3 regions of the Methylobacterium sp. 1A genome follow, and region 2 is predicted to be linked to each of the others. Evidence: riboswitches for the same ligand, from Rfam matches in the RefSeq annotation. Region 2 holds a riboswitch; each other region holds the start of a gene.
What was found. Region 2 has a riboswitch for cobalamin ahead of ACX9MN_RS19205 (TonB-dependent receptor plug domain-containing protein). Riboswitches for the same ligand answer to the same signal wherever they lie in the genome.

Region 1 (7,287 bases), 1.5 Mb from region 2:
CATGGCCTCCGCCATTGGCCGCCCGGTCGAAGTGCGAGCCTACGCCGAGCGCATCGAGATCCAGCAGGACGGGCGCGTCGTCGCCGAGCACGCGCGTGCCTTCGGCCGGGATCAGACCGTGTTCGATCCCTGGCACTACGTCCCTGTGCTCGCCCGCAAACCTGGCGCGCTCCGGAACGGCGCACCGTTCAAGGACTGGGTGCTGCCCGCCGCCCTCGACCGGGTTCGACGCAAGCTCGCCGGCAGTGCCGGGGGTGACCGGCAGATGGTCGAGATCCTCACCGCTGTGCTCGGTGACGGGTTGCCGGCGGTCGAGGCGGCCTGTGCCGAGGCCCTGCGCGAGGGCGTCCACTCGGCCGATGTCGTCCTCAACATCCTCGCCCGGCAGCGCGAGCCGACCACGCCCGTCACCATCCTGACGCCCGAGAGCCTGCGGCTGCGCCACGAGCCGGTCGCCGACTGTGCCCGCTACGACAGCCTAAGGAGAGCACCATGATGGAACGCCAGCAGATCCTCGCCACCATGGGCGATCTGAAGCTCTTCGGCATGAAGGCCGCCTACGACGAGATCATCAAGGTCGCAGTGAAGCGCACCCACGAGCCGCAGCAGATCGTCGGCGACCTGCTCCAGGCAGAGATCTCCGAGAAGCAGGCACGCTCGATCCGCTACCAGATGACCATCGCCAAACTGCCCCTGGCCAAGGACATCGCCGAGTTCGCCTTCGACGGCACTCCGATCAACGAGGTGCTGGTGCGTGATCTCGCCGGCGGCGAGTTCCTGGCGCATCAGCGCAACGTCGTGCTCGTCGGCGGCACCGGGACCGGCAAGACCCACCTCGCCATCGCCCTTGCACGAGCCTGCATCCGGGATGGCATGCGGGGCCGGTTCTACAACGTCGTCGATCTCGTCAATCGGCTCGAAGCCGAGGCACGCGCCGGCCGGCACGGCCGCATCGCCGACCATCTGGCGCGGCTCGACTTCGTGGTGCTCGACGAACTCGGCTACCTGCCGTTCGCGCAGTCGGGCGGCCAACTCCTGTTCCACCTGATCAGCAAGCTCTACGAGACGACCTCGATCGTGGTCACCACCAACCTCGCCTTCGGGGAATGGCCGAGCGTGTTCGCCGGCGATGCCAAGATGACCACCGCGCTCCTCGACCGGCTCACCCACCACTGCGAGATCGTCGAGACCGGCAACGAGAGCTGGCGCTTCAAGAACCGCGCCTGAGGCCAGCACACACGTCGCGCCTGCTGGACCCCTGATCAGCCCGGCTGCGCCACCCCGACCCGCCTTCGCCGGGCTGATCAGGGGCGTCCCGCCATACCCATCCAGGGGGTCAAAGTTCGACGCCGATCCAGGGTCAATGTTCAACGCTGTTTGACACCCAGAACCTCGCCCTCTATTCCGTGCGCGGCTTCGCCACCCAGGACATCTTCTTCAACGGCTTCAACATCGCCCGCGGCTACAATGGCGCCCCGGACACGCAGAATGTCCAGTCCATCGAGGTGCTCAAGGGACCTAGCGGGGCACTCTACGGACGCAGTGACCCGGGCGGCACCGTCAACATCCTGACCAAGCAGCCCGTGGCCTTGCCCTTCGTCGAGATGGGCACGCTGTTCGGGAGCTTCGGCACGGCGCGCACCACCGTCGACGCCGGCGGGCCGCTGAACGAGCAAGGCACCGTCCTCTACCGCTTCAACGGCGCGCTCGCCCGGCAGGACAGCTTCCGCGATTTCGTCGACGGCGATCGCGTCCTGGCCGCGCCCGTGGTGAGCTGGCTGATCAGCCCGGACACCAAGCTCACCGTCGAGGCGCAGTACCTGCGCAACCGCCAGACCTTCGACCGCGGGACGGTCGCGGTGAACAATCGCCTGGGCCTCGTCCCACGCTCCCGCTTCTTTGGCGAGCCGGGCGACGACTCTATTTCGGAGGCTGGGATCCTCCAGATCCGCCTCGATCACGCCGTCAATGCCGACTGGCAGCTCCGGATCGCCGGTCACTTCAACACCGGCAGCCTGACCGGCATGCAGACCGGCGCGACCGGCCTCCTCGACGACGGCCGCACCCTGCTGCGCGAGTTCCGTCGGCACGACTTCACCTGGGGGGTGGCCATCGGGCAGGCCGAACTCGTCGGACACTTCGACACCGGGCCGTTCGCCCATACCGTGCTGCTTGGGTTGGAGCACGAGCGCTACAACAGCACCGAGAACCTGCTGCGCTCGACGCCGCGGATCGACCCCTTCGCCATCGACCTGTTCAATCCGGTCTACGGCCAGCCCAAGCCGCCCTTCACCCGGCGCTACAGCGCGAGCGAGAATGTCGGGAACACCGCCGTTTACGTGCAGGACCAGATCGCGCTCAGCCCGGAATGGAAGCTGCTCCTCGGTAACCGAACCGACTTCTACAACCAGACCTTCCGCGATAAGGTCGGCAACGAACGCACTGAGCAGGACCGGACCGGCTTCTCACCGCGTGCGGGTCTCGTCTACCAGCCGCTCTCCTTCCTCTCGTTCTACGGCAACGTGGCGGCCTCGTTCCGGCCCAACACCGGCTTCGACATCGCGACCCGCCCCTTCGCCCCGGAGACCGGCTTCGGCTACGAGGCCGGGGTCAAGCTCGACCTCTTCACCGGTCTGAGCGTGACCGGCGCGGCCTTCCACATCGAGAAGGAGAACGTTCTCACCACGGACCCGCGGGACTTCTTCTTCCAGATCGCCGCCGGCGCGGTGCGCAGCCAGGGCTTCGACCTGAGCTTCGTTGGACAAGTAACGCCCGAGTTCCGGGTGATCGGGGGCTACGCCTTCATCGACGCCGCCGTGACCCGCGACGAGGTCCTGAGGGTCGGCTCGCCACTCCTCAACATCCCGCGCCACTCCGGTAGCCTGCTCGGCGTCTACGAGGTCCAGGTCGGCGACTGGAAGGGTTTTGGGTTCGGCGGAGGTGTCCGGGCCGTCGGCTCGCGTCTCGGGGACAGCGGCAACGAGCGGTTCCGACTCCCGGGCTACGTGCTGACCGACGCCCTGGCCTACTACCGCTACGAGAACCTGCGCTTCGGGCTCAACGTCGATAACATCTTCGACGAGACCTACTACGAGCGCTCCTACAACGCCTTCTGGGTCGGCGTCGGCGAACCCCGGCGGGTGACCGTCAGCATGACGGCGCGCTTCTGATGGGCGTGCATCCGGGCACGTTGGAGGCGTCGACGGAAAGATTGGCCAGGACCGGGCGCATCGTCTCCATCGATGCCCTGCGCGGGCTGGTGATGCTGCTGATGCTCGTCGACCACGTGCGGGAGTTCTTTTACCTGCATGCGCAGGTCCGCGACCCGATGGACCTCGCCGCGACGCCGCCCGACCTGTTCCTGACGCGGGCGGCCTCGCACCTCTGCGCGCCGGTCTTCATCCTGCTCACCGGCCTGTCGGCCCACCTCCACGGGCAGAGGCACGGCGCACGGGCGACCGCCGCCTTCCTGCTCAAGCGCGGTCTGCTCCTGATCCTGCTGGAGCTGACGCTCGTCAACTTCGCCTGGGCCGGCAGCGTCCAACCGCCGATCCTGTACCTGCAGGTGATCTGGGTGATCGGTCTCTGCATGGTGGCGCTGGCCGGCCTGCTCTGGCTGCCGCGGGCCGTCCTCATGGCCGGGGCCCTGGCGCTCATGCTCGGCCACAACCTGCTGGACGGGGTCACGATCCGGGCGGACGAGCCGGGCTACGTGCTCTGGTCGATCCTGCACCAGCGCGGGATGATCGCGCTGCCCTGGGGCGGTCTGGCGCGGACTTCGTACCCGCTCCTGCCGTGGATCGGCGTGATCGCGGCGGGCTACGCCCTCGGTCCGCTCTTCGCCGGCGGGGTCGACGCCGCGCGCCGGCGCGTGGGGCTCCTCGGGCTGGGCGCGGCCGCCCTGGTCGGCTTCCTCGTCCTGCGCGGGCTCAACGGCTACGGTGAGCCAATGCCGTGGCAGACAGGGGCCACACCGCTCGCCACCGCGCTGTCCTTCGTCAACCTGACCAAGTACCCGCCCTCGGCCGATTTCCTGCTGTTGACGCTCGGGCTCGGCCTCGGCCTGCTGGCGCTGTTCGAGTTGCTGCCGCAGCGATTTCTCGGCGCCCTTCGCGTCTTCGGCGGCGCGCCAATGTTCTTCTACCTGCTTCACCTCGCGCTGTTGCGCGTCCTCTACGACGGCGCGACGGCGCTGGGCCTTGCCGGGTCGTCGGGACGGGTCGAGGCCGGCTCGCCCCTCGCGCTCTGGCTCATCGCGGCCGCCGTGAGCGTTCCCCTCTGGCTGGCGTGCCGTGCCATGGTGCGCCTGAAGCGAACCGCGACTTGGCCAGCCTTGAGCTACCTGTAGATCCAGAAGCCTGCATGTTGGACGCCCAGACCGGCGTCTGACGGCCTGCCTGCGTCTCCACTCTGACACACCCCAGGGATGAAGACCGACGTTCAAACGTAAACTGGATCTTAAGCCTTGACGGTCGGCGGAGCCCGAATGCTAAGCTTTGCTCGACGGTTCCCCTCGGGGATCAAAAGGGAACGCGGTGTGGGGCAACCCGAAACCGCGGCTGCCCCCGCAACTGTAAGCGGCGAGCTCAGCACCACCGCGTCACTGGATGCGCGTCATCCGGGAAGACGGTGCGAGGGCAGTGACCCGCGAGCCAGGAGACCTGCCGTCAGCCGTGGTCACACGCGAAACGCGTCGGGCGGGGTGTCCTGACGGGTGTCGAAGCGCCGGGCCGATGCCCGGCGTGGAGATCTCATTCGCGGTGACGTGCCACTGCCGTCGCCCGAGGTCTCGTGTCCCGTCGCCCACCCACCCGAATACTTTCGACCCTGTCGGGTCTAGGCCTCGCTGCGCTCGCATGCACAGCGTCGGCTCAGGACCGATCCACCCCGAGCGCGGCGATTGGCGAGACGACGCTGGAGGAGATCTCCGTCACCGCCGAGACCGCCGCAGCCGCGTCCCCGCAGATCGGTCCGGCCGCGAGCGCGGGCTATGTGGGCGGCACGACCGGCATCGGCGGCATCAGCACGCCCGTGGCTTCCGCCAGTTCCGGCGTCATCACGGGCGCGCAGGTCAACAGCCTTCCGGTCACCCGCCCCGGCGAAGTGCTGGAATCGGTGCCGGGCCTGATCGTCACCCAGCACTCCGGCGAGGGCAAAGCCAACCAGTTCTTCCTGCGCGGGTTCAACCTGGATCACGGCACCGACATCGCCCTGTTCCTGGACGGCATGCCGCTCAACATGCGCACCCACGCCCATGGCCAGGGCTACGCCGACATCAACTTCCTGATCCCCGAACTCGTCGGCGCGGTGGAGTTCCACAAGGGGCCGTACTTCGTGCGCGACGGCGACTTCGCCTCGGCCGGCTCGGTGCGCATCGATTACCTCGACAGCACGCCGAAGAACGTCGCCCTGACCTCCATCGGCAGCTTCGGCTACAAGCGGGCGCTCTCGATAACCAACGTCCCGCTCGGCGAGGGCAACCTCCTCCTGGCCGGCGAGGCGCAGGTCTACAACGGCCCTTGGGTCGTCCCGGACGCCCTGCGCAAGATCAACGGCGTGGCCCGCTACAGCCAGGGAACGGCGCTGGACGGCTTCTCCGTCACCGGCATGGCTTACGCGGCGAAGTGGACGGCCACCAACCAGATCCCTGAGCGGGCCGTCACAGAGGGGCTGATCAGCCGCTACGGCACGATCAACCCAACCGACGGGGGCGACACGTCCCGCTTCTCGATCTCGGGCAAGTTCAGCGCGACGGACGACACCGGCATCACCCGGGCCTCGGCCTATGTGATCCGCTCGCAGCTCAACCTGTTCAACGACTTCACTTACTTCCTGAACGACCCGGTCAATGGCGACCAGTTCCACCAGCTCGACCAACGCATCATCGGCGGCGGCGAGGCCCTGCACATCTTCCAGGGTGACCTGTTCGGCCTGCCCATGGAGAACGAGATCGGCGTCCAGACCCGCACGGACTCGATCCGCGTCGGCCTGTTCAATACGACGAACCGCCAGTACCGCTCCGGCGTACTCGACGACCGCGTGCTGGAGACGAGCGGAGCTTTCTACTTCGACAACCGGGTCCGCTGGACTGATTGGCTACGCACCAGCGTCGGCTTCCGTGCCGACGGTTACTACGCCAGCGTCGTCTCGGACACGCCGGCCAATTCCGGCAAGGCGCGGGACGCCATCGTCAACCCGAAGCTCGGCCTCGTGCTCGGGCCGTGGTTCGACACCGAACTGTATGTGAACTACGGCGGCGGCTTCCACTCGAACGACGTGCGCGGCGTGACCGCTACCGTCGATCCGACGTCGTCCCTCTTCAACACGACCCGCTCACCCTTCCTCGTGCCGTCCACGGGCTACGAGATCGGTCTACGAAACCGGTCCATCGCCGGGCTGGAGACGGCGGTCGCGCTGTTCCGGCTCGACTTCGCCTCGGAGAACCTGTTCCAGGGCGACACCGGCACGACGGAGCCGAGCCGTCCGACCCGACGCTTCGGCGTCGAGTGGACAAACCGCTATGCGGTCACGCCGTGGCTCTCGCTGGAGGGCGATCTCACGATTACCAACGCCCGGTTCTCGGACTACGATCCGGTCGGCAACCGGGTGCCGGAAGCCCCCACGACCATCGCTTCGGCGGGCGTGATCTTCGGCGAGCCACTCGGCTGGTTCGGGTCGTTGCGGTTCCGCTATTTCGGCCCGCGCCCGCTGATCGAGGACAACTCGATCCGTTCGCGCCCGACGGCGCTCCTTAACGGCCGGGTCGGCTACAACTTCGAGAACGGCATCAGCGTCTCGTTGGACGTACTGAACCTGACGAACAGCAAGTCCGACCAGATCACCTACGCCTACGTATCCCGCCTGCCTGGCGAGCCGGCCGAGGGGCTAATCGACCGCGTCTTTCACCCTGTCGAGCCCACGGCCGTGCGCCTCACCATCGCCGGGCGGTTCTGATGCGTCGTCATCGACCCGACAACATCGCGAACGCCTCCGCGAAGCGCGTAACACCGGTTTCGGTCGGTGATGGCGCCCGACCCAAACGAAGCGGTGACGCCGGACGCAGAGCCTCGATGGCTCGCGCGCATCGCTACGTCGTCGGCATGATGCCCCTGCTGGAAGCCATCATGCGAGACCAGGGGCGCTCCGCCCAGGCCGTCGCGACTGAACTGACGCGACGCGCCGTGCAAAAGCCGCGCGGCGGGGTGATCTGGACATCGGCGGACGCGCAGAGGCTCCTGCGCCGCTCAAGCATTGGCCGGGAGATGCATCGACACGGTGGTCAGGCGG
Region 2 (7,287 bases):
ACCCAGGACATCTTCTTCAACGGCTTCAACATTGCCCGCGGTTACAACGGCGCGCCGGACACCCAGAACGTTCAGTCCATCGAGGTGCTCAAAGGACCGAGCGGGGCACTCTATGGGCGCAGCGACCCCGGCGGCACCATCAACATCCTGACCAAGCAGCCCGTGGCCTTGCCCTTCGTCGAGATGGGCACGCTGTTCGGGAGCTTCGGAACAGCGCGCACCACCGTCGACGCCGGCGGGCCACTGAACGAGGAGGGCACCGTCCTCTACCGCTTCAACGGCGCGCTCGCGAGGCAGGACAGCTTCCGCGATTTCGTCGACGGCGACCGCGTCCTAGCTGCGCCCGTGGTGAGCTGGCTGATCAGCCCGGACACCAAGTTGACCGTCGAGGCGCAATACCTCCGCAACCGCCAGACCTTCGACCGCGGGACGGTCGCAGTGAACAACCGCCTGGGCCTCGTACCGCGCTCGCGCTTCTTCGGTGAGCCGGGCGACAACTCGGTGTCAGAAGCCGGGATCCTGCAGATCCGCCTCGATCACGCCTTCAATGCCGACTGGCAGCTCAGGGTCGCCGGCCACTTCAACACCGGCAGCCTGACCGGCCTGCAGACCGGCGCGACCGGCCTTCTCGACGACGGCCGCACCCTGCTGCGCGAGTTCCGCCGGCACGACTTCACATGGGGCGTGGCCATCGGGCAGGCCGAGCTCGTTGGGCATTTCGACACCGGGCCGTTCGCCCACACCGTGCTGCTCGGCCTGGAGTACGAGCGCTACAACAGCACCGAGAACCTGCTGCGCTCGACGCCGCGGCTCGACCCCTTCGCCCTCGACCTGTTCAACCCGGTCTACGGCCAGCCCAAGGCGCCCTTCACCCGGCGCTACAGCGCGAGCGAGAACGTCGGCAACACCGCCGTCTACGTCCAGGACCAGATCGCGCTCAGCCCGGAATGGAAGCTGCTCCTCGGCAACCGGACCGACTTCTATAACCAGACCTTCCGCGACAAGGTCGGCAACGAGCGCGCGGAGCAGGACCGGACCGGCTTCTCACCGCGTGCAGGTCTCGTCTACCAGCCGCTCACCTTCCTCTCGTTCTACGGCAACGTGGCGGCCTCGTTCCGGCCCAACACCGGCTTCGACATCGCGACCCGTCCCTTCGCCCCCGAGACCGGCTTCGGCTACGAGGCCGGCGTCAAGCTCGATCTCTTCACCGGCCTGAGCGTGACCGGCGCGGCGTTCCACATCGAGAAGGAGAACGTCCTCACGACCGACCCGAGGGACTTCTTCTTCCAGATTGCCGCCGGCGCCGTGCGTAGCCAGGGCTTCGACCTGAGCTTCGTCGGACAGGTTACACCCGAGTTCCGGGTTATCGGCGGCTATGCGTTCATCGACGCGGCGGTGACCCGCGACGAGGTTCTCAGGGTTGGCTCGCCGCTCCTCAACATTCCGCGCCACTCGGGCAGCCTGCTCGGCGTCTACGAAGTCCAGGCCGGCGACTGGAAGGGCTTCGGGTTCGGTGGCGGCGTCCGGGCTGTCGGCTCGCGCCTTGGGGACAGCGGCAACGAGGGGTTCCGGCTCCCGGGCTACGTGTTGACCGACGCCCTGGCCTACTACCGCTACGAGAACCTGCGGTTCGGGCTCAACGTCGATAACATCTTCGACGAGACCTACTACGAGCGCTCCTACAACGCCTTCTGGGTCGGCGTCGGCGAGCCCCGGCGGGTGACCGTCAGCATGACGGCGCGGTTCTGATGGGCGTGCGTCCGGGCACGCTGGAGGCGGCGACAGAGGCATCGGGCACGACCGGCCGTATCGCCTCCATCGACGCATTGCGCGGGCTGGTGATGGTGCTGATGCTCCTCGACCACCTGCGGGAAACCTGGTTCCTGCACGTTTCGGTCGCCGACCCGATGGATGCCAGAACCGCCCTGCCGGGCCTGTATCTCGCGCGCCTCGCGGTCAGCCTGTGCGCGCCGATCTTCATCGCGCTGACGGGCGTGGCCGCGTACCTGTTCAGCACCCGGCACACGCTGGCGGAGACGCGTGCCTATCTCGTGAAGCGCGGCCTCGTGCTGATGGCTCTGGAGGTCTTCTACCTCTCTGAGCTGTACTGGGGCGTCGCCAGCCCGACGCTTTGGCTTCAGGTGATCTGGTGCATCGGCGTGTGCATGATCGTCCTGGCGGCGATGATCGGCCTGCCGCGCTCGGTTCTCTTCGCGGTCGGGACGCTGATCGTTTGCGGGCACAATCTCCTCGACCCGATCCAACTCCGGCCCGATGATCCCTTCTTCGTCGCCTGGGCAATGCTGCACCAGCGCGACGTCATCGCGCTCCCATTCGGTCTAGTGGCCAAGACGACCTACCCGGTGCTTCCCTGGATCGGCGTCATCGCTCTCGGCTATGCCATCGGCCCGTGGTTCTTGCCCGGCGTCGCCCCACGGACGCGCAAGCGCCGATTTGCGGCCATCGGCATCACGATGCTGGTCGCCTTCGCGGTGCTACGCCTGGCGAACGGCTACGGGGACAAACCGTGGTTCGTCGTCGACGAGGACGCCCTGCGGACCGCGATGAGCTTCTTCGCGCTGACGAAGTATCCGCCCTCGCTGCTGTTCCTGCTGCTAACGCTCGGGATCGGGGCGCTATTGCTCGTCGCGCTGGAACGCATGGGCGACCGCCCGGTGGTCACAGCGCTGGCGGTGTTCGGCGGCGCGCCGCTCTTCTTCTACGTGTTTCACCTGACGGTTCTGCGGCTGCTCTACCACGGCGCGTTCGCGATCTGGGGCGTGACCCAAGGCACCGTGTTCGGTGTCGGCAATTACGCGTGGGTTCTGGTGTGGTACGCGGCGCTGATTCCGCCCCTCTACTTCCCGACGGCCTGGTTCTCCCGCCTCAAGGCATCGCGACGCGACATCGCTTGGCTCAAGTACCTCTGAAGTCGAACCCATCGGCTTGGCTATGCGACGGACTGGTTCCGAACCGAGGCGGTCGTTCGCCGGGCCTCCGTCGACTTCGGATCGGGATGGCAAGCGGTTCCCCGCCCGCCGGCATCAGAGATCTTGGACAGAAGCCGGCGGCTGCATGAACTCGATTGTCGCGCCGTCAGGGCCAACGGCGTAGATCACCCGCGTTCCAACCCGCGCACCGCTCGCAATCGGCTGCGGAATGCCTTGCGCCTTCCAACCGTAGGCAGCGATCCGCACCAGCAGCGCGTCGAGGTCATCGACGATAAGGGCCAGATGCGCGAAGCCAGGATCGAACGGCTTGGCCGGCGCGCTCGGTCGCTCCGGACCCTGATACTCCAGAAGTTCGATCGTTTGATCCGCGAGCGAAACGAGCGCCATGCGCACCTTCGCCCCATGCGCCCCGGTCACCTGACCGAGAAACTCGCCCCCCATCTCCCCCGTCCGCACAAGTCGCGCGCCGAGCCCGTCGATCCAGAACCGAAGGGCTTCGTCGAGGCAGGCGACCGCGAAGCCGACATGATCGGCACGCCGCACGGGGAGGCTCGTGTGTTCCGTCATGCGGGATGTCCTACCGGGAAAGAGGTCATTCGTCTGCAACGCGTCGTGGTCGGTCCCCCCGCTATGTCCGCTTCAATGCATCTGTCGTGAGGAAGCGGAAAGACAGAAACCACATCTTATGACGATCAGCCCGGCGCTCGCCCCTGCACAGCCCCTCCGACAGCAGACGCCGGGACAACGTTGCTCCGAGGATTGACGGATCGATGAGCCACAGCCTAGCTTGAGCGGGACGGTTCCCCTCGGGGATCAAAAGGGAACGCGGTGAGGCCACGCCCGTGAGGGCTCGGCTGATGCCGCGGCTGCCCCCGCAACTGTAAGCGGCGAGTCCTTCATCACGACGTCACTGGGCGGCCTCGCCCGGGAAGACGATGAGAGGGCGACGACCCGCGAGCCAGGAGACCTGCCGTCAGCCGTGGTCACACGCGGAGCTTGCCGGGCGGGGTGTCCTGGGAGGTGTCGCGGCGCCGTGGTTCCCTTGAGGACGCGGCCGCCGAGGCCTCGTTCGCGGTGACGTGCCACAGCCGTCCCCCGAGGCCGTCCCGTGTCCTGTTCCGTCCCGTCCGCGCTTCGGCGCAGCCTAGCCCTGTCCTGCGCCGTATCCGCGCTGCTCGTCTCCGCCCCCGCCCTCGCGCAGCAGGTCGCTGCGCCGTTCGCCGATGCCCAGGGAGGCGCGCAGGCCGCGGTCTCCCTGTCCGAGATCTCCGTGTCGGCTACCGGCGTGCCGACGCCGATTGCCAACACAGGATCGAGTGTCACCGTGCTCACCGACCGCCTGCTGCAGGAGCAGCAGCGCCGGACGGTGCCGGATGCCCTCCAGCAGGTGCCCGGCCTCAACGTCGTGCAGACCGGCGGCGCAGGCGGTCAGACTTCGGTCTTCATCCGCGGCACCAACTCGAACCACGTGAAGGTCCAGATCGACGGCATCGACGTCAACGACCCCTCGACCCCGAACCGCGCCTTCGACTTCAGCCAGTTGCAGACCTACGACCTTTCGCGGATCGAGGTGTTGCGCGGGCCGCAGAGTGGCCTCTACGGAGCCGACGCCATCGGCGGCGTCATCTCCGTTGTGACCAAGCGTGGCGAAGGGCCGGCACGGGCAACGGCGACCGTTGAGGGCGGCTCGTTCGGCACCTTCAACCAATTCGGCAACATCTCGGGCTCGGAGGGGATCTTCGACTACTCGGTGTCGGTCGGCCACATCCGTCAATCCGCCGTCCAGATCACCCCGTTTGAGCTACTGCCCCGCGGCGTGCCGCTGCGGACCGCCTTCACCGACATCAAGACGGTCTCGACCAAGCTCGGGGCGCAACTCACCGACGAGTTCCGTCTCAACTACGTCCTGCGCTTCTCCGATAGCGCGTATCTAGATCAGGCCGACGGCGGCTTCCCGTACGCGCCGCTGCCGTACCGTAACCTCAACGACCAGCAGCAACTGATTATGAGGGGCGAGGCCGAGTGGACGCCGGTGCCGGGCTTCCACAATGTCTTCGGCGCGAACTACTCCAAGTTCGACCGCCTGTTCGCCGGCCCGCTCGACCCGCTAGCGCCGCCGACGCCCACCACCTACCTCGGTGAACGAACCCGGTTCGATTACCGCGGCGACTGGCAATTCTCACCCGGCAACCTCGTGCTGTTCGGTGCCCAGCGCGAGGATGAGCGCTTCGAGACGACCGGCATCGACCGGTCCAACGGCAACACCGCCGGTTTCGCCGAGCTTCAGACGACGCCCTTCGCGGGCGCCGCGCTGGTCGCCAACATCCGGCACGACGCGAACGACCAGTTCGGCGGCGCGACCACCTTCCGGGTGGCGCCGAGCTACATCGTGCCCGGCACTGGGACCCGCCTGAAGGGCAGCGTCGGCACCGGTTTCAAGCCGCCGACCCTAAGCCAGCTCTATCAGGACTATCCGGGCTTCCGCTTCTTCGGGAACCCGAACCTGCGGCCCGAGGAGAGCTTCGGATTCGACGGCGGCTTCGAGCAGCCGCTGTTCGACGGGTTCGTGACCGTGGGTGCGACCTACTATCAGACCGACTTCAAGAACCTGATCCAGACGGCCTACTACCCGACTTTCTCGACCAACGTGAACGTCGGCCGTGCGACCGCCTACGGCACCGAGAGCTTCATCGCCCTGCGTTTCAACGAGTTCTGGAGCGGGCGGCTGGACTGGACCACCACGGTGACGAAGGACGAGATCGCCCACCAGGAGCTGCTGCGTCGGCCCCGCAACAAGGTCAGCGCGACCGCGATTTGGAACCTGATGCCGGGCCTGACCATGACCGGCACGCTCATCGTGCTGGGGTCGTTCGTGGACGGAAACAGGGACTTCTCCGTGCCCCGCCTGAAGGCCCCCGGCTTCACGCTGGTGAACCTGTCGGTCAACTACGCCTGGAGCGAGACCCTGACAGTGTTCGGGCGGATCGATAACCTGTTCGACCAGCGCTACCAGAACCCGACCGGTTTCCAGGGTCCGGGGCTCGCCGTCTACGGCGGCGTCCGCGTGACATCGTTCTGAGGTCGCGGATGAGGTCGCGCCTCACGCTCGCCCTCGTGGCAGTCATGTCCGCCGTAGCCAGTGGTGCGGCGGCGGCACCCGTGCGTGTGGTCTCGATGAACCTTTGCGCTGACGAGCTCGTCCTGCGGCTGGCGGACCGCGACCAGGTGCTGGCCGTCACCTACCTCGCACGTGACCCGCGCGGGTCGACGGTCGCGAGCCAGGCTGTCGGGCTGCCGGTCACGCGTGGTCTTACCGAGGAGGTCGTGGCCCTGAAGCCCGACCTCGTGATCGCCGGTGCCTTCACGACTCGCACGACCGTGGGCATGCTTAAACGCGTCGGCGCCCCCGTGCTCGAACTCGGCGTGCCGACCGACCTCGACGGCATCCGCGCACAGGTCCGGCAGGTCGCGGCGGCGCTCGGCCATCCCGAACGGGGCGAGGCGATGGTGGCGGCGCTCGATGCGCGACTTGCCGCCATCGTGCCGGCCAAGCGGCCTCTCCGCGCCCTGGTGATGCGCCCGAACGCCTTCACGGTGGCACCCGGCGGGCTCGGAGACGCGCTGATCCGCGCCGCCGGCCTCGTCAACGTCTCGGCCGAGATCGGGCGTGACCGCTTCGGGCAGGTGCCCCTTGAGGCCGCGGCGCTGGCGAACCCGGACCTGATTGTCGTCGATGAGGGCGCACCGGGCTCGCCATCGCTCGCCGACACCCTCCTGCACCATCCGGTTTTTCGGGCTCTCGCGCGGGCGCACCGGACGGTCGACATCCCGAACCGCTTCTGGACCTGTCCCGGTCCTCAGGTCGCGGAGGTGGTGGCGCGCCTCGCCGAGGCAGCGAATACGCAGGCGCCTCAGCCATGAACGCGCCGGTCACCTCGCTCCGTCCAACGGCCTCCCGTCGCCACGGTACGCCGCGCGCCCGGCGAACCCTCATCGCCGTCCTCGGGCTCACCACCCTCTCGCTGACGCTCGCCTCCATCACCATCGGCTACGCGCCCTTCGACGTGCCCGCCGCCTTCGCAGACCTCGTCGCCAGTCGCACGACGCTTCCGGCCCTGGTCCTGTGGGAGCTTCGCATCCCGCGCGCCCTGCTCGGAGTGCTGGTCGGCTTCAGCCTCGGCCTGACCGGCGCCGCGATGCAGGGCTACCTGCGCAATCCGCTCGCGGACCCGGGCATCCTCGGCATCTCCTCGGCCGCGGCTCTCGGTGCGGTCGTCGTCTTCTACGGCGGTTTCGCCGCTACCATGAGCCTTGCGCTGCCGCTCGGCGGCATCGC
Region 3 (7,287 bases), 2.4 Mb from region 2:
GTGCCGACAACCTGCTCGACACGCTGCGCCAGCAGCAGGACCGGGCGCCCGCGAACGCCCCGGCCCAGCCGGCCCCCGCGCAGCCGGCCCCCGCCCAGCCGGCGGTTCCGGACGCGCCGCAGTCGCGCTGACGGCGCGCGCCGCGAGCGGCGCAGCGTCCGACCCTTGTCCCGACGGACCGGCGCTCGGCCGGTCCACGCCATGCGTTCCGCGATCCCCAGCCCATGCGCGGGTCGGGGCCTCCGTCGTTTGGCAAATGCCAGCAGCTTCTTTATGGACCGAGGCCCATGACGCGGTACGTTTTCATCACCGGCGGCGTGGTCTCATCCCTCGGCAAGGGCCTGGCCTCGGCGGCCCTGGCGGCGGTCCTCCAGGCCCGCGGCTACCGGGTCCGGATGCGCAAGCTCGACCCCTACCTGAACGTCGATCCGGGCACGATGAGCCCGACGCAGCACGGCGAGGTGTTCGTCACCGACGACGGCGCCGAGACCGACCTCGACCTCGGGCATTACGAGCGCTTCACCGGCGTTCCGGCGAGCCGGGCCGACAACATCACGACGGGCCGGATCTACCAGGACATCATCGCCAAGGAGCGCCGCGGCGACTACCTCGGCGCCACGATCCAGGTGATCCCGCACGTCACCAACGCGATCAAGGACTTCGTCCTCGACGGCAACGACAGCTTCGACTTCGTGCTGGTGGAGATCGGCGGCACGGTCGGCGACATCGAGGGCCTGCCGTTCTTCGAGGCGATCCGGCAGCTCGGGCAGGAGCTGCCGCGGGGCACCTGCTGCTACGTCCACCTGACGCTGCTGCCCTACATCCCGTCCGCCGGCGAGCTGAAGACCAAGCCGACCCAGCACTCTGTGAAGGAGCTGCGCTCCATCGGCATCCAGCCCGACATCCTGCTCTGCCGCTGCGACCGGCCGATCCCGATGGACGAGCGGCGCAAGCTCGCGCTGTTCTGCAACGTCCGCCAGACCGCGGTCATCGAGGCCCTCGACGTGGCCTCGATCTACGAGGTGCCGCTCTCCTATCGGACCGCGGGCCTCGACCGGGAGGTGCTCGGCCATTTCGGCCTGGAGCACGGCGAGGAGCCGGATCTCGGCCGCTGGCAGACCATCGCCGAGCGCGTGCGCAATCCCGAGGGCGAGGTCTCGATCGCCATCGTGGGTAAGTACACGGGGCTGAAGGACGCCTACAAGTCGCTGACCGAGGCGCTGACCCACGGGGGCATCAGCCACCGGGTGAAGGTCAATCTCGAGTGGATCGAGGCCGAGGTGTTCGAGCGCGAGGATCCGGCGCCCTTCCTCGAAGGCCTCAACGGGATCCTCGTGCCGGGCGGCTTCGGCCAGCGCGGGGCCGAGGGCAAGATCCGGGCGGCCCGCTACGCCCGCGAGAAGCGCATCCCCTATCTCGGCATCTGCTTCGGCATGCAGATGGCGGTGATCGAGGCGGCCCGCTCGCTGGCCGGGATGCCGGAGGCCAACTCCACGGAGTTCGGCGACACCGCCGAGCCGGTGGTCGGCCTGCTCACCGAGTGGCTGCGCGGCAACGAGCTTGAGCGGCGCGCGGCGGCCGGCGATCTCGGCGGCACGATGCGGCTCGGCGCCTACGAGGCGAAGCTCGACCCCCAGTCCAAGATCGCCCAGATCTACGGGTCCGATCAGATCTCGGAGCGCCACCGCCACCGCTACGAGGTCAACATGGCCTATCGCGAGCGGCTGGAGGCCAAGGGCCTGCGCTTCTCGGGCGTGTCCCCCGACGGCCTGTTGCCCGAGACGGTGGAGCATGTCGGGCACCCGTGGTTCATCGGCGTGCAGTTCCATCCGGAGCTGAAGTCGCGCCCGTTCGAGCCGCACCCGCTGTTCAAGGGCTTCGTCGGCGCCGCGATCGAGCAGAGCCGCCTGGTCTGAGGCCGCGGCGGCGCGCCGCTGCTCGCGCGGCGGCCCGCGGCCCTATATCCTCGGTGCCGTGACCGAGATCCTCTTCTACCATATGCAGCGGCAGCCCCTGGAGAAGGTGCTGCCGAACCTCGTCGAGCGCTCGCTGGACCGCGGCTGGCAGGCCGCGATCCAGGCGGCGAGCGAGGAGCGCCTGCAGGCGCTCGATGACCACCTCTGGACTTATTCCGACGAGAGCTTCCTGCCGCACGGCACCGACCGCGAGCCCGACGCCGCGAGCCAGCCGGTGGTGCTCACGCTCCGGGACGTGAATCCCAACACCGCCTCGATCCGCTTCCTGGTGGAGGGCGCCGACCTGCCGCCCGACGCCGGGCAGTACGAGCGGATCTGCATCCTGTTCGACGGGACCGACCAGGACGCGCTGCTGCGCGCCCGCGAGCAGTGGAAGCAGGCCAAGGACGCCGGTCACGCGGTGGCCTACTGGCAGCAGGACGAGTCCGGACGCTGGAACAAGAAGGCTTGATGGTGGCCCCCCACGCACGTCTCGCGCGCGCCGCGCTCGCCCTCGCCCTGGCTCTGGCCGCGCCCCCGGCCACCCTCGCCCAGGACGCGCCGCACGGCCATCCCGCGGAGAGCAAACCGGCGCAGCGCGGACCGGAGGGGCGCCGCCTGCCGCCCGATTCGACGACCAAGCAGAGCGTGATGCTGCCGGACGGCCGGACCCTCGACTTCACCGCCACCGCCGGCAGCCTGCCCCTCGTCGACGAGGCGGGCAAGCTGCAGGCCGAGATCGCCTACGTCGCCTACACGATGGCGCCGCAGGCCGGCCGGGAGCGTCCCGTCACTTTCGCGGTTAATGGCGGCCCGGGCGCCGCCTCGGCCTATCTCAATATCGGGGCGATCGGGCCCTGGCGGCTGCCGGTCGGCGGCGACAGCATCAGCCCGTCGCAGCCGGTGACGCTGACGCCCAACGACGGGACGTGGCTCGGCTTCACCGACCTCATCTTCCTCGATCCCGTGGGGACCGGGTACAGCCGGGCCGCGGACGGGAACGGCAAGGCCTACTGGTCGATCGATTCCGACGCCTCGACTCTGGCGGCGACCATCGCGCGCTACCTGCGCATCAACGACCGCATGGCGAGCCCGAAATTCTTCGTCGGCGAGAGCTACGGCGGCTTCCGCGGCCCGCTGATCGCCGAGAAGCTCCAGGAGGAGATCGGCGTCGGCCTGTCCGGCATGGTGCTGCTCTCGCCGGTGCTCGATTTCGCGTGGCTGGAGACGCCGCGGGCCAACCCGTGGGGCTACGTGCTGAAGCTGCCCTCGCTGGCGGCGGGCGCGCTCGAGCGGGCCGGCACGGTGCCGACGCCAACCCTGCTCGGCGACGCGGAGGCCTACGCCTCGGGCCCGTACCTGAGCGACCTGCTCAAGGGGCCGAGCGACACGGCCGCCGTCGCCCGGATGACCGAGAAGGTCGCGCCCCTCGTCGGTCTCGACCCCGCCCTGGTGCGTGCCCAGGCGGCGCGCCTCGCGACCCGGAGCGTCCAGCGCGAGATCGACCGCGCCGAGGGCCGCGTGACCAGCGCCTACGACACCGGCATCACCGGCTGGGACCCGAACCCGGACGCCGCCCAGTCGAGCTTCGAGGATCCCCAGCTCACCGCCCTCCAGGCACCGCTGACGAGCGCGATGCTCGACCTCTACGCGCGGACGCTGAAATGGCCGGTGACCAACATGCGCTACGAGCTCCTGAACAACGCCGTCAATCGCGGCTGGAGCTGGGGCTCGGGCCGGCAGGCGCCCGAGGTCCTGTCGAACCTGAAGGGCGATCTGGCGCTCGACGGGCACCTGCGCGTCCTCGTGGCGCACGGCTTCACCGACCTGGTGACGCCCTACTTCGCCTCGAAGCTCCTGCTGGCGCAGGTCCCCGCCTACGCCGCCGGCCGCCTGAGCCTCGCGGTCTATCCGGGCGGGCACATGTTCTACACGCGTCCGGATTCGCGCGCCGCCTTCCGGACGGACGTGGAGCGGATGTACACGGACGCCCTGAAGGTGCGCGACGCCGGCTCGACCCGTCCGGCCGGAGCCCCCGCCGAACATCTCAGGACCGCGCCGTAGCGCCTCCGGCCCGCCGCGCCGGTCACGCGTCGTCGAAGGCGAGGGCCTCGGCCGGGTAATCCACCATCGTCCGGCGCTGCGCGTCGGTGTTCTGCCACTCGCCGACCTTCATGTAGCGGCCCTCGAGATCGCGGACCTCGACCACTTTCCCGATGGTGGGGATCGACTGGAAGCCCTGCGGCCAGTTCGACGCGAAGTAGAAGACCTGCTCGACGTGGTCCGAGAGGTGGCAGATCCCCGGCCCGAAGGTCCCCAGCCCGAAGACGAGGTAGCGGCCGTTCACCAGCGCCGCGACGTCGGAGATCAGCGACTCGCTCTGGATCTCCACCGGCAGTCCGCGCCGCTCGGCGTACGCCTCCACCTCGGCGATGACCGGGTTCAGCCTGTTCTCGAAGACGAGCTTGACCGAGCGGATCCGACCCTCGGCCAGGAGCCGGTCGATGACCATCCGGTAGAACGCGAAGGGCGGCTGCGGATAGTGCGGATCGACCCAGGTGCTGAAGATGTCGCCCGACCGGATGTGGATCAGGAGTTGGTCGTGGGGCTTCACCGGGAAGCTCTTCGGCAGGCCGTTGAACAGCGGCCGGATCACGCTCTGCACGATCGCGCGCGAATCCGTCGGCCCCCGCAGCGCGGTCACGCGCTCGAACTGCGTCGGGTCGAAATACAGGCCCGACAGGAAGTAGCCGTCCGACGGCAGCGGCTCGTCCGGCGGGATGAAGGTGATGCCGTCGCAGGTCAGCCGCTCGGTCAGGAAGATCACCTTGCTGCGGTCAACCTTGGGCACCTTGATGTACTTCAGGTTGAGCGCCTTCGCGATGGACACCGCGATGATGTACTGGACGAGGCAGTTGCCGAAGGCGCCGTTCTCGAACAGCGCCAGGCCGACCAGGGCGTGGCTGGCGCGGTCGGGCGCCGACTGGAGCGCGTAGGTGACGTAGACGTTGGCGCCGGGCTTCTCGTTCAGGAGCGTCACGTCGAGGTCGAGCATCGCCCGCAGCGCGATCAGGTCGACCGCGGCCTCGTCGGCGCGGATGCCGATGCCGGCGATCCGGGCCGGTTCGGGCGCGGCGATCCGGACCGCGCGCGCCCAGGCCCGCTCGTCGGGGACGATCGCGGCGACGAGGGCGTCCGGGGTCGCGGTCCAGCCGGCGAAGCCCGGCTCGGCCCACGTCACGCCGTCCTGCGAGACCGCCACCGCGACGTCGCCGGGCTCCGCGGGAACCGCCCCCTCCCCCGGCCGCAGGGCGACGGAATGGATCGGGAAGCGGCCGCCGAGGTCGACCTCGAGCCACGTCGTTCCCGTGCCCGCATCGGAGACGATCCGCGGCTCACGGCCGGCCGCGAGATCGACGAGAACCGGGGTCGGATCGTCTGTCGGGGCCATCGGGTCTCCGGGAGTTCAGCGCCCGCGCCGGGGCCGGGCGGGTATCGGGTGCGGCGGTGCCCGCTCCGGGGCGCGGCCGTCAAGCCCGCCCCGATCGCGGGGCGGGCGCGGGAAACGGCCGCGATCCGGCGCCCCTCCGTTGTGTCCCGGCGGCCATGCGTCTACAACGGCCGGGCGACGGTGCCCCGGAGACGGGGTGAAAAGGGAATGCGGTGAGGGGTTTGAGGCCCCGATTCCGCGGCTGCCCCCGCAACTGTGAGCGGCGAGCGCCCGCCATGCGCCACCGGAGCGATCCGGGAAGGCGGTGGGCGCGCCGAGCCGCGAGCCAGGAGACCTGCCGTCGCGACAGGATCCCGCAATGCCGCCGGTGGGGCGGCTGGAGACGCTTCTGATGACGACGCAAACCCTCGCCCCCGTCGCCGCCGGCACCCGCGCGTCGGAGCGCCCCATCGCCGTCGCGCTCGCGGCCGTGCTGGGCCTCGGCCTGCTGTTCATGGCGGGTTTCTCGCCGGCGATCGCGCTCCACAACGCGGCGCACGATTTCCGGCACACCCAGAACTTCCCCTGCCACTGACCTCCCCGGACCAGGGATGATCATCCGGCTCCTGTCGGCGGCCCTCGCCGCCGGCTTCTTCGCGGCTGCCATCGTGACGGGCCTCGAACTCACGCTGACCTCGCCGCTGATCGTCGCGGCCGAGCGCTACGAGCAGCAGGAGGCGCCGAACCGGGCTGCCAAGGCGCTCCCGATCAAGGCGTTCCCGATCGTGCTGGCTCATGCCGGGCACGACCACGCCGCCCCCGACGCCGCGCCGGAATGGCAGCCCGCGCCCGGCCTGCCGCGGATGGCCTTCACCGGGCTCGCGACCCTCGTGGGCGGCGTCGGCTACGCGCTGCTGCTCGGCGCGGTGATGCTCGCCTGCGGCCGCGAGCCCACGCCGCAGGTCGGCCTCGCCTTCGCGGTGGCGGGCTTCGCCAGCGTCGCCCTCGCGCCGGGCCTCGGCCTGCCGCCGGAATTGCCCGGCAGCGCGGCGGCCCCGCTCGCGACGCGCCAGGCGTGGTGGGTGATGACCGCCGCGGCGACCGGCATGGGGCTCTACCTGATCACGATCCGCCGCGCGCTGATCACGATCCTCGGGGGGCTCGTCCTGATCATCGCGCCGCACGTCGTCGGCGCCCCGCAGGCGCCCGAGGCCGCGTCCGAACTTCCGGCGGCGCTCGCCGCGCAATTCGCCGCGCGGTCGCTCGCCATCAGCTTCGTGTTCTGGATCCTGATCGGGCTGGGGCTCGGCTGGGCGTGGCAGGCCTTCGCCCGCGGCGCGGATCGGGGAGCGGCCCGTGCCTGAGACCGTTCTCTACGTCTGCACCACCTGCCGCCGGCCGGACGACGACCCCGACGGGCCCCGCGCCGGGGCCCGCCTGCTGGAGGCGCTCCGGGCGCGGAGCGGCGCCACGCCGGACCTGCGGGTCGAGGCGGTGGAGTGCCTGTCGGTCTGCAAGCGGCCCTGCACCGTGGCGGTCGCCGCGGCCGACCGCTGGACCTACGTCTACGGCGACATGGATCCCGCCGCCTCGGCCGAGATCATCCTCGGCGGGCTCGCGGCCTACGCGGCGACCCCGGACGGCATCGTGCCCTGGCGCGAGCGTCCGGAGGCGTTCCGCAAGGGCGTGATCGCCCGCATTCCCCCTTTCCCAGAACCCCGCCCGGTCCCCGCCGGCACCCTGGAGCCCGCGGAATGACCCTCGTGAACAAGATCCCCTGCACCATCATCACCGGCTTCCTCGGGGCCGGCAAGACGACCCTCGTCCGCCACGTGGTCGAGAACGCCAAGGGGCGCCGCCTCGCGATCCTGGTGAACGAGTTCGGTGATATCGGCTTCGACA

Region 1: it holds a riboswitch for cobalamin, as region 2 does, so the genes downstream of both, ACX9MN_RS12405 (TonB-dependent receptor) here and ACX9MN_RS19205 (TonB-dependent receptor plug domain-containing protein) in region 2, are expected to answer to the same signal.
Region 3: it holds a riboswitch for cobalamin, as region 2 does, so the genes downstream of both, ACX9MN_RS08015 (CbtB domain-containing protein) here and ACX9MN_RS19205 (TonB-dependent receptor plug domain-containing protein) in region 2, are expected to answer to the same signal.

What each region holds. Positions count from the first base shown of each region.
Region 1 is NZ_JBYQVE010000001.1:2,517,257-2,524,543, forward strand. It holds partial or broken gene istA (IS21-like element ISMex39 family transposase) at 1-490, shown strand, start outside; gene istB (IS21-like element ISMex39 family helper ATPase IstB) at 496-1,227, shown strand; gene ACX9MN_RS12395 (TonB-dependent siderophore receptor) at 1,407-3,170, shown strand; gene ACX9MN_RS12400 (acetyltransferase domain-containing protein) at 3,170-4,348, shown strand; cobalamin riboswitch at 4,488-4,683, shown strand; gene ACX9MN_RS12405 (TonB-dependent receptor) at 4,792-6,954, shown strand.
Region 2 is NZ_JBYQVE010000001.1:3,983,581-3,990,867, reverse strand. It holds gene ACX9MN_RS19220 (TonB-dependent siderophore receptor) at 1-1,749, shown strand, start outside; gene ACX9MN_RS19215 (acetyltransferase domain-containing protein) at 1,749-2,930, shown strand; gene ACX9MN_RS19210 (VOC family protein) at 3,045-3,518, opposite strand; cobalamin riboswitch at 3,732-3,940, shown strand; gene ACX9MN_RS19205 (TonB-dependent receptor plug domain-containing protein) at 4,060-6,030, shown strand; gene ACX9MN_RS19200 (ABC transporter substrate-binding protein) at 6,039-6,872, shown strand; gene ACX9MN_RS19195 (FecCD family ABC transporter permease) at 6,869-7,287, shown strand, end outside.
Region 3 is NZ_JBYQVE010000001.1:1,628,170-1,635,456, reverse strand. It holds gene secG (preprotein translocase subunit SecG) at 1-131, shown strand, start outside; gene pyrG (CTP synthase) at 288-1,916, shown strand; gene ACX9MN_RS08030 (DNA polymerase III subunit chi) at 1,975-2,427, shown strand; gene ACX9MN_RS08025 (S10 family peptidase) at 2,427-4,019, shown strand; gene ACX9MN_RS08020 (discoidin domain-containing protein) at 4,042-5,406, opposite strand; cobalamin riboswitch at 5,568-5,762, shown strand; gene ACX9MN_RS08015 (CbtB domain-containing protein) at 5,798-5,980, shown strand; gene ACX9MN_RS08010 (CbtA family protein) at 5,997-6,749, shown strand; gene ACX9MN_RS08005 (DUF1636 domain-containing protein) at 6,742-7,143, shown strand; gene cobW (cobalamin biosynthesis protein CobW) at 7,140-7,287, shown strand, end outside.